Regions from separate parts of the Paenibacillus sp. DCT19 genome, predicted to be linked through region 1. Evidence: predicted binding sites of a transcription regulator. Region 1 holds the regulator's gene; each other region holds the start of a gene.
The links. Region 1 encodes Rex, which represses fermentation and respiration genes when NADH is low (regulators of the CRP and FNR family bind a similar motif). Its sites were predicted from a motif close to TTGTGAAATATTTCACAA; they were not measured.
Positions count from the first base shown of each region.

Region 2: the regulator Rex is predicted to act here: its motif matches at 1,962-1,979, upstream of pflB (formate C-acetyltransferase).
Region 3: the regulator Rex is predicted to act here: its motif matches at 2,019-2,036, upstream of DMB88_RS12715 (DUF2249 domain-containing protein).

Region 1 is NZ_CP029639.1:4,075,754-4,079,258, forward strand. It holds gene DMB88_RS18380 (amidohydrolase) at 1-977, opposite strand, end outside; gene DMB88_RS18385 (redox-sensing transcriptional repressor Rex) at 964-1,617, opposite strand; partial or broken gene dinG (ATP-dependent DNA helicase DinG) at 1,830-3,505, opposite strand, start outside.
Region 2 is NZ_CP029639.1:4,256,755-4,260,259, reverse strand. It holds gene adhE (bifunctional acetaldehyde-CoA/alcohol dehydrogenase) at 1-1,054, shown strand, start outside; gene DMB88_RS19330 (hypothetical protein) at 1,203-1,598, shown strand; gene pflB (formate C-acetyltransferase) at 2,061-3,505, shown strand, end outside.
Region 3 is NZ_CP029639.1:2,791,674-2,795,178, forward strand. It holds gene DMB88_RS12700 (hypothetical protein) at 1-602, opposite strand, end outside; gene DMB88_RS12705 (DUF2249 domain-containing protein) at 616-1,221, opposite strand; gene DMB88_RS12710 (hypothetical protein) at 1,208-1,582, opposite strand; gene DMB88_RS12715 (DUF2249 domain-containing protein) at 1,600-1,833, opposite strand; partial or broken gene DMB88_RS31070 (radical SAM protein) at 2,258-2,625, shown strand; gene DMB88_RS31075 (GTP 3',8-cyclase MoaA family protein) at 2,725-3,150, shown strand; gene DMB88_RS12725 (nitrate reductase subunit alpha) at 3,238-3,505, shown strand, end outside.

The DNA of each region.
Region 1 (3,505 bases):
CCTTTATGAATAAGTGCTGCCAGTCTCATCTCTTCAAACATATCCAGGTTGTTGTTGCTTGCAGGGCCATCCGTTCCCAAGGATACCATCACACCGGCTTTTAGAAGATCCGGTACACGAGCGACACCCGAAGCAAGCTTCAAGTTACTACCCGGATTATGGGAGACTGCAACATGATTTCGAGCCAAAATTTCAATTTCCTCGTCATTCAAATGTACGGCATGAGCTACGAGGGAAGGACGGGAGAAGAATCCCAGTTTCTCCAGATGAGCTACAGGACGAAGTCCATAATCCGTTACATTTTGCTCCACTTCTCGGATCGTTTCTGACATGTGTGTATGCAGAGGCAGATTCAAGTCGTGTGCAACTTGTACAAGCTTCTCTATGTAATCTGGCGGACAAGTGTACGGAGCGTGTGGGGAGATTACCGTGGTGATGCGGCCATCCGCTTGTCCATGCCATTCACGGGCAAATGCAGCCGACTCTTCCAACTTACGCATCTGCTCTTCTTCTGAACACAGGCCAATAACACCACGAGCTAGGGAAGCACGAATCCCGGATTGTTCTACCACTTTAGCCACTTGATCCATATGATCATACATATCGAGGAAAGCCGTCGTTCCGCCTTTGAGCATTTCTAATACGGACAGGGATGATCCCCAGTACACATCTTCAGCTGTCATTTTCGCTTCCATAGGCCACATTTTTTCTTGCAGCCATACTTGCAGAGCTAGATCATCGCCGTGCCCTCTAAGCAAAGACATTGCTGCATGACCATGCGTATTGATCAGACCCGGTAGGAAAAGAAGTCCTTTTCCATCCACTTTAGGCAGGTTCTCGTCCCCTTCCGGCAACGTCTCACCAATATGCACAATCTTATCATTTTCCACAACCATATAGCCTTGAACGACTTTCCAGTCCAAACCACTGTTTACGGCAAATTTGCCGTTATGAATAACCCATTTATTTGTTGTCATCTTCCTCGTCGTCCTTTCCATTCTCCAGGTAATAAGCTAGGCTGAGCAGATCCGTCGTAAAATCAGCATGATGAATGCGAATATGCGGCGGCGTTTTCAAAATCGTTGGTGCAAAATTAAGTATAGCCTCGATACCCGATTCAACCAGTTGATCAGCTACATTTTGAGCTTCTGTATCTGGAACTGTAATGATGCCGATTCGAATATTATCCTTTTGGACAGAATCTGATAATTCATTCATCGGTTGCACTTTCAGGCTATTAATCTGAGTACCGATTTTGGGTTCGTATGCATCAAACACGGCAACGATCTTCATGTTGTCTTTTAAGTAAGCATTGTAATTGGACAAGGCGTGCCCAAGGTTACCCGCACCCACCAATGCCACGTTGATTTGCTGATCAATCTTCAGAATATGGCGAATCTTCTCGATTAAGTAGGAAACGTCGTAACCAATGCCTTTGCGACCAAAATCACCAAAGTAGGCTAGATCCTTCCGAATCTGAGCTGGATTAAGATCCAAGCGCAGTCCTAGTTCTTGAGAAGAAACCGTAGTAACCTCGCGTTGACTCAATTCACTCAAATAGCGCAAGTAAACTGGCAAACGCCGCACTACCGCTTCTGATATTTTATCTGATTTCATTCGTTTACTCCCCTTTACCAATGTGACCCTGTAAATAGATTAAATAGGAGGCATCCTCGTATCCATACATGACGGTTTACCTGGACAGGATGCCTCAATGATATACATGATGATAGCGGTAACCTTTGTTCCTCAATGATTGAATCTAATAAATTTTACAACTAATTGCATTCATGGTGCAATGCTTGTGCGTATAGCACTGCTTCCGAAGCTTATTCAGTAGGTTGGTCTAACCACTCACGAATTCGTGGAACCATCTGTTCGGTGAGCATATGCTCCATTTTGGGACCTGGTAATGAATATAAGAAATACTTACCATAATACGCTTCAATGACTCGTGTATCGTATACAATGACGATGCCTCTGTCCTTCGCTGTGCGTACAAGTCTTCCGAACCCCTGCTTGAAACGAATAACAGCCTGTGGCACAGATAATTTCATAAATGGATTTTTCTTTTGTTGTTGCAACAGCTCGCTTTTCGCTTCCAGAAGTGGATGATTCGGCGGCTGGAACGGCAATCTAACAATAGCTAGACAGGTGAGTGCATCCCCTGGAATATCTACACCTTCCCAGAAACTGCTCGTACCCAAAAGCACAGTTGCCTTCGCGTCTTGGAAGCGGCGTGTGAGCTTCGAACGACTACCACTATCCACCCCTTGACCGAGCAGCGAGATATCGTTGCCAGCCAAGGCCTCCTTCAGCGGATCATACACTTGTCTCAACATCCGATACGACGTGAAGAGTACCATCATCCGTCCACGCGTCGCAATGGCAGTTTCAGCTAGTGAATGCACCAACATATCAACAAAGTGTGCATCCCTACGCTGCCTTTTACACTTGGGAAATCACGCGGAATGACAAGCAATGCCTGATCCCGATAACGGAACGGGGACGGCAGCAAGGACGTAAGCAGGCGGTTATGGTCTGCTGCTTCCTGCAGTCCTAATTGCTCAATCATAAATTGGAATGACTTATCTACAGAAAGGGTAGCTGAAGTCAGAACGACGCTTTTCTTTTTGTCAAAAAATAATTCCTTCAGTTGTGCGCTGACATCTACAGGAACCGCATAGAGCTGTAGCGATTTACTTCGGAATTGCCCACTTGCTTCCATCCAATAGACGGTGTTGGCATCATCCATTCGCATGAAGAAGCGTAGATTTTCTTTGAGTAAGGCCAGATCTTTCAGAAGACCTGTAATATCCGTAATCAAGCTATCGGCTTGATAGTCATCTTGTTCTTCCTTGATCTCAAGTAACAGCTTATCGCCCTTGCGAATTAAGTCACCTAACGTTACGTATATTTGATTTTCATCCTCTTGTAGCGCCTTCCACTTATCTGGCTTCATTGACGGCTTCAATCGAAGAGAGAATTGGCTCGTCTCCCCTGGAGAAGCATCAGTGCGCTCAGGAAGAAGATTAAATAAAGACTCGCTCAATCTGTCCCACATGTCCTTGACTTCAACCGCAAGCGGGAACATCTGATCGATAGCTGAGCCCCATTGTACTGATTTTTCATGGCTTGATAGCTGGGAGCGAAGCATAGGTAATTGGCCATTACGGCTATCTTTAAACAGACGTGTGAGCGTATGAACCATCGTGAAATATTTCATATGCAAGCCTAAATGTTTGCCTGCTACATCCTCCAGATGATGAGCCTCATCAATAACAAGACTTTCATACGCAGGAAGAAGTTGATGACTTGCTTTCACATCGGTAAACAATTTGGAGTGATTTGTGATTACAATATCTGACAATCCTGCTTCATGCTTCGCCCGGTGATAGAAACATTTGCGGAACCAAGGACAAGATCGTCCAAGACAGGACTCAGATTCGCTCTGCACCGTCTCCCAGAAGTCCCCACCACGCGCACTCAGGTTCAATTCCTCATC
Region 2 (3,505 bases), 180 kb from region 1:
CTCGGATGTTGAGCCGGATCCATCCACAACGACTGTAGATCGCGGAACCGAAATGATGCGTCGCTTCCAACCGGACTGCATTATCGCTCTCGGTGGCGGATCACCAATGGATGCTGCCAAAGCGATGTGGTTGTTCTATGAATATCCAGACACAGACTTTAATGATCTGAAGCAAAAATTCATGGATATCCGTAAACGGATCTACAAATATCCTAGACTTGGCGTAAAAGCAAAATTTGTGGCGATCCCAACAACATCGGGCACAGGATCGGAAGTAACATCATTTGCTGTTATCACGGATAAAAATCTAGGAAACACCAAATATCCACTGGCTGACTATGAGCTGACTCCTGACGTGGCGATCGTTGACCCTGAGTTTGTATACTCGCTGCCTAGAACAGCTGTAGCTGACACAGGTATGGACGTACTGACACATGCGATTGAAGCTTATGTATCTGTTATGGCGAATGACTATACGGATGGATTAGCAATCAAAGCCATTCAACTGGTGTTCCAGTATTTGGAGCAATCAGCATTACAAGGCGACAAACTGGCACGTGAGAAAATGCATAATGCTTCAACGATTGCAGGTATGGCATTTGCCAACGCATTCTTGGGTATCAACCACAGCTTGGCGCACAAATGGGGCGGTCAGTACCATACAGCCCACGGACGTACCAATGCGATTTTGATGCCACACGTTATTCGATACAACGCGAAAAAACCGACCAAATTCGCATCGTTCCCGAAATACTCGCACTTTGTGGCAGATGAGCGATATGCCGAAATTGCCCGCATTCTCGGATTGCCTGCTCGCACAACCGAAGAAGGGGTTAACAGCTTAATCAACGCTATCCGCAAAATGAACAAAACATTGGGTATCGAGGAATCGTTCCAAGAGATCGGATTTGATGCAAAAGATTTCGAAGCACATGTAGATTACCTGGCTGATCGTGCCTTCGAAGACCAATGTACAACTGCGAATCCGAAGCTGCCGCTGGTAACCGAATTAGCAGATGTATACCGCAACGCATTCTACGGTAAATTCGAATAATAATAATCTTCCGAAACATGCAACAGCTTGTTGAGGATGGCAATAGGTTCAGGGTTCCCCAAAATGGGGAGCCCCGATTGCCGTATGTTTTGAGGAACACGTAATCCGTGCTATAGCAGGTAGAACCGAAGGTTGGGAGGGAAAGGAGGTGGGCAGAAAAACGGAGGAGCGAAGCTCCCGCTTTTTCAGGAACTTATCACTTCATGTTTTGGCTCCAGAAAAGATGCAACAAGGAGTCCGCGTTGTAGCAAGGAGAACCAAAGGTTCACAGGGAAAGGAGATGGGCAGAAAAACAGAGGAGCGAAGCCCCTGCTTTTTCAGGAACTTATCACTTCATGTTTCGGCTCCAGAAAAGATGCAACAAGGAGTCCGGGTTGTAGCAAGGAGAACCAAAGGTTCGCAGGGAAAGGAGGTGGGCAGAAAAACGGAGGAGCGAAGCCCTCGCTTTTTCAGGAACTTATCACTTCATGTTTCGGCTCCAAATCGAGGAGGAGCCGCCCATCTTTTAAAAATGCAACACGGAATCCGTGATGTGGCAGTTTGAACCACCCGTTCACACGTTAACGGAGAGGACAGAAAAAACCTGAAGAAGCGAAGCGCTCGCCTGAAAGCTTTCTGAAAAAAAGCTACATCGGAAGCATAAGCTATTCCCGGATTTTCACCTTTGAGAAAGTAAATTGAAAAATCCGGGAATAACAGCGATCGGAAGGTTGTTCTGTCCGCGGAGTGGCCAGTGTGAACCATTTCCCACGGTTCAACATGACACACCGCAGGTGGAGTGCGTTAGTTCACTTACTTTGTGATAAAAATCACAGATGATGAAATCGCCAAGACGTATACTGAAAATGTAAGAAAAACATTCATTCCGCGGTTCCGGTTCCCAAGTAGAGAGAACGTGTTCCGGTTTATGTGAAACAATTCACATTAATCGCGGCTCTGGACACACAATGATACGAAGACGCAGCATGTTATGTGTCCAGAAATCCAAATTAGTGGAGGGATTACGATGTCGGTGATCGAAAAAGATGTCAAACAACAAACAGGCTGGAGAAACTTTACCAAAGGAACTTGGACTAAAACCGTTAATGTGAATGACTTTTTGGAACACAATTTGTCTCCATATTATGGCGATGAAGCATTTCTTGAAGGTGCAACCCAGAATACAAAAGAGTTGTGGGATATCGTATCTGATCTAACCAAAAAAGAACGGGATAACGGTGGTGTCCTTGACGTAGACGTTAATACGCCTGCAACAATTACTTCTCACCAACCAGGATATCTGGATCAATCCAAAGAGCAAATTGTCGGCGTTCAGACCGATGCTCCATTCAAACGTTCCATTCAGCCATTCGGCGGAATTCGCATGATGATTGATGCATGTGAAGCATATGGCTTCGAAATGCCTCAAGGTGTCATTGATATATTTACAAACATTCGTAAAACACATAACCAAGGTGTATTCGACGCTTATACTTCCGAGATGCGTGCAGCGCGTAAAGCAGGGATCATTACAGGTTTACCAGATGCTTATGGTCGTGGCCGGATCATCGGGGACTACCGCCGGGTAGCGTTGTACGGTGTAGACTTCCTAATTCGTAACAAAAAAGGCGAATTGAACGCCTTGGAAGTGGATATTATCGATGAAGATGTTATCCGTCTGCGTGAAGAGTTGTCTGAGCAGATTCGTGCCTTGCAAGAACTGAAACAATTGGGCGAAATGCACGGTTTCGATATTTCCTTGCCAGCAACAACAGCCAAAGAAGCGTTCCAATGGTTGTACTTCGGTTACCTGGCAGCGATCAAAGAGCAGAACGGTGCTGCAATGTCACTGGGACGTGTATCATCCTTCCTGGATATCTACATTGAACGTGATCTGCAAGAAGGCATTCTGACCGAAGAGCAGGCTCAAGAGCTGGTTGACCATTTTGTTATGAAACTGCGGATCGTGAAATTCCTGCGTACGCCGGACTATAACGAACTGTTCAGTGGAGACCCAACATGGGTAACCGAGTCCATCGGCGGGATGTCCGTAAATGGTGAGACACGTGTAACGAAAAACAGCTTCCGCTTCCTGCACACGCTGCATAACCTGGGACCTGCACCGGAGCCAAACCTGACTGTACTCTGGTCCACTAAACTGCCGGAAGCATTCAAAGAATATTGCAGTAAAGTATCTATCGAAACGAGCTCGATTCAATATGAGAATGACGATCTGATGCGTCCGATCTATGGCGATGATTACGGTATTGCTTGTTGTGTATCTGCAATGAAGATCGGGAAACAAATGCAATTCTTCGGTGCTCGTGCGAACCTGGCGAAAGCTCTCTTGTACGCAATCAATGGTGGTCGTGACGAGAAGTCTGGAGCACAAGTAGGACCTGAATTCCCTGCTATTACAAGCGAAGTGCTGGATTACAATGAAGTTATGAAACGCTTCAAACCAATGATGGA
Region 3 (3,505 bases), 1.3 Mb from region 1:
TAGAACATAGGTAACATCTTATAGCTGAATCCAGTGATTAACATGCCGAACCAGCCGAGGGTTCCCATCCAAATATGTGCTCCGAACAAGCGCTCATGGAGACCGTTCCATTGCCCAAAAGCAAAATTCAGTCCCATCAGCATACCGGAAAGTCCGGTCAGAACAAGATACAGACAAGAACAGGCGGCACTAATCGTTACCGGATTCCACTGAGAAGCACGGAAGAGTGTTACCGCCATATTCCATCCGAACAATAAAATACCAATTAAGGCTAGCGTAGCTGAACCGGCAATCCAATGAACATCTCCACGGATGAAACCATATAACATACCAGTAAGCCCGATGGTGAAGAAGAAGTAATGACAGTAGCCCAGCAGCAGACTGTAGATATTAGATTGCAGAATTACGTGGATCAATTGATATATCGCACCCATAGCAAGCATGGTTGCCCACCCCAGAACAAAGAGGTGAGCGTGAAACCAGCCTTCAGGGCCTCTTAATTCATCACCAAGCCAGCCTGTTAGCGAGAGCAGGGAGAAGGCGTGATACATAACAAATCCGAAGATGCCCGTGATGATAAAAAGAAACGGCAACCTGGACATGGCTTTCGCCTCCTTACCCTTTTTCAATTCTGACTTTCGCCGTACCGTCCGCTTGATCCTCAACCGTATATGGACAACCCAAATTGTTTAACTCTTCTATTAAGAACACGGGAACGCGATCGTTGTGAATGAGAACAACATCTCCAGGGTTGCAACGCTCGAGTGCAGCAAGCGTGCGCATCATCGGTTGTGGCGGTTCTAATCCGCGATTATCAAGCATTATGGTTGCAGATTTTGGCTGTTCTTCACCTTTCATTGCAACGGTAACTCCTTCAGGTCGCCCTAGACATGCTTCTTCATCTGATGCTGGCGACACATCAAGAGTAGACTCAACATTTTCAAGCTGCTGCGCAGATAATACATTTGCGCCTTTTTTGTTTTTCTTGTGAATGAAAGTGGTGACCCAGTGATCCGAGCTCATTCGTTCAGAAGAGTTGGAGTACCCTTTCAATTTGAGAATGCCAAGTAGCGGCGTTGGCTTAAATGGGGCATGAAGTACAAATACATCTTCAGGATGCAGACCTTTTACCGTATCCATAATGAGTTGAAATGGCTCCAGCTTCTTACTTAAATGAGGCCGTACATCCAATTCAATAATATTGACATCAGCTCGAGACATGTGCGTTCACATCCGATCCTGTACCCGCTACATTCGCCTGTTCGAGCAAGTGTTGTGATGACTCATATAGAGCAGCCATTCCGCCATACAGCGCATAAAAGAATGACTCCGGTGCATCCAGAGAGAAGGACAGGTATGCCTTAGGATCCATATCGAGCAATCGCTCAAAAAGTCTCGCACTGTCATAGGCGTAAAAACAAAAGTGTGTATATTCGAATACCGGCATTTTTTCATAAATCGTAATGATCTCGTGTGCATATTCCGCTTGATTCTGTTGCGCCATCTGAATCATGGTCATCGCATCTTCCAGCCGAAGCGTGATGCGAAGTGTGGTGTCATTTATGATATCAACTTGCGGCATGGCTGCTCATCTCCAATCTATCGTTTGCTGATTTTGACCTGGAAGGTTGTAGGTCCTTGTTCAATGTACTCCCAATCGAAGCCTTCAGGATGTGTAGATTGGAACTGGAATCGCAAAGGTTTCGGATCGTGATCATTAATAAGGAGCATTGATTCTTCCGGCTGCAATTGATCAAATGTTTCGAAAATGATTTTATGTTTCAGATGAGGTGGATACTCAGTGGCATTAATAGTAGCTGCATATGTGTTCATGATTCATTCCTCCAAGTGGGTTAGTGTGGTGCTGCAATTTGATTATAGAAAACGATAAGAAGGGGCTGTGTGAGCAGGCTCACATTTCCTATTGTCATAATCTTGCCTTATTTAAACGAGAATCCTGTTTGGAAAGGGATTGCGACGATTTTATAAATGTGCAAGTGTGCGCTATGTTTCACTTCTTGTGATATTTTGCACAGTTAGGCGAGCTAGACATCCTTATATTTAGCACCAAGATGACAATTGATGAGAGGAAGCATGTTTCCTCCTTCAGCCGAATATAGACAGCACCCTAGAGAAGGGAGGTACGTGTATGGAATCAAAATTAATGGATCCGTTCGGAAGAGTTCATGACTACTTGCGGATTTCGGTTACAGATCGTTGCAATCTGCGCTGTTTATATTGCATGCCAGAAGAAGGAATGCAGTTTGAACCGACAGAACGAATCCTGTCTTATGAAGAAATCACGTCGATCGTCAAGGCGCTTGCTCCACTGGGTATTCGGAAATTGCGTTTGACTGGGGAGAACCTCTGGTTCGCAAGGGGCTGGATCAATTGATTGCAATGTTATCCGCTATTCCAGGGATTGAGGATATTGCATTGACAACCAATGGCATCTATTTGGCAGCTTATGCGGATCGACTAAAGTCAGCGGGGTTAACTCGGGTCAACATTAGCTTGGATTCACTCAAGCCGGAGCGATTTGCAAGCATTACACGAGGCGGTAAGGTACATCGTGTGCTGGAGGGCATCAAAGCCAGTCAAAAGGCTGGATTTCAGCCCATCAAGCTAAATGTTGTTCTGATGAAAGGTGTAAATGACGATGAGGTGGAGGATTTTCTGCGCATGACACTGGAGGATCCAATTGATATTCGATTTATCGAGTACATGCCCATCGGTGATAGTGGGAGCAGCTGGAAGTCGAGTTATTTGCCGCTTGAACATGTGCTGAAGACTTGTGGAGCTAAATGGAACTACGAAAGCTGCGGTGATGTGTACGGCAATGGTCCAGCAGACAGTTACCGAATTGCTGGAGCCGCTGGAACGTTTGGTCTGATTCATCCCGTCAGCAGTCATTTCTGTGGTAGCTGCAACAGGCTCCGGTTAACAGCCGACGGCAACATTAAACCGTGTCTGTACTGGTCGGATGAGTACAATGTTCGCCCACTTGTTGGCAACGACAAGGCGGTGCAGGATCTGTTTTACAAGGCGCTCGGCTCCAAACCCGAAACTCATGACATGGTAAAAGCCTTAAAAGGGCAACAGATTGACGGAACACCTACGCTGCGGCATATGTCGCAGATCGGAGGATAGCAAGAGCAGCTTCGAATTCAGTTTAATCTCGATCTTAATTTCAGGTGCGGTATCGCATCAACAGGTCACATTTGTGGGAGGACAACAATGAGCAGCAAAAGCATGCCCTGGATGGGCAAACTGAAGTATTTTGCCAAACGTGAAAAAAACGCGGAAGGCTGGAGTGAGATGTCCCCGGTAAACCGGGACTGGGAGGACGTGTATCGTCGCCGCTGGCAGCATGATAAAGTGGTGCGTTCCACACATGGTGTTAACTGCACGGGTTCATGCAGCTGGCAGATTTATGTGAAAGACGGCATCGTGACGTGGGAAACGCAGGCGACGGATTATCCCTCTACCGGGCCGGATATGCCTG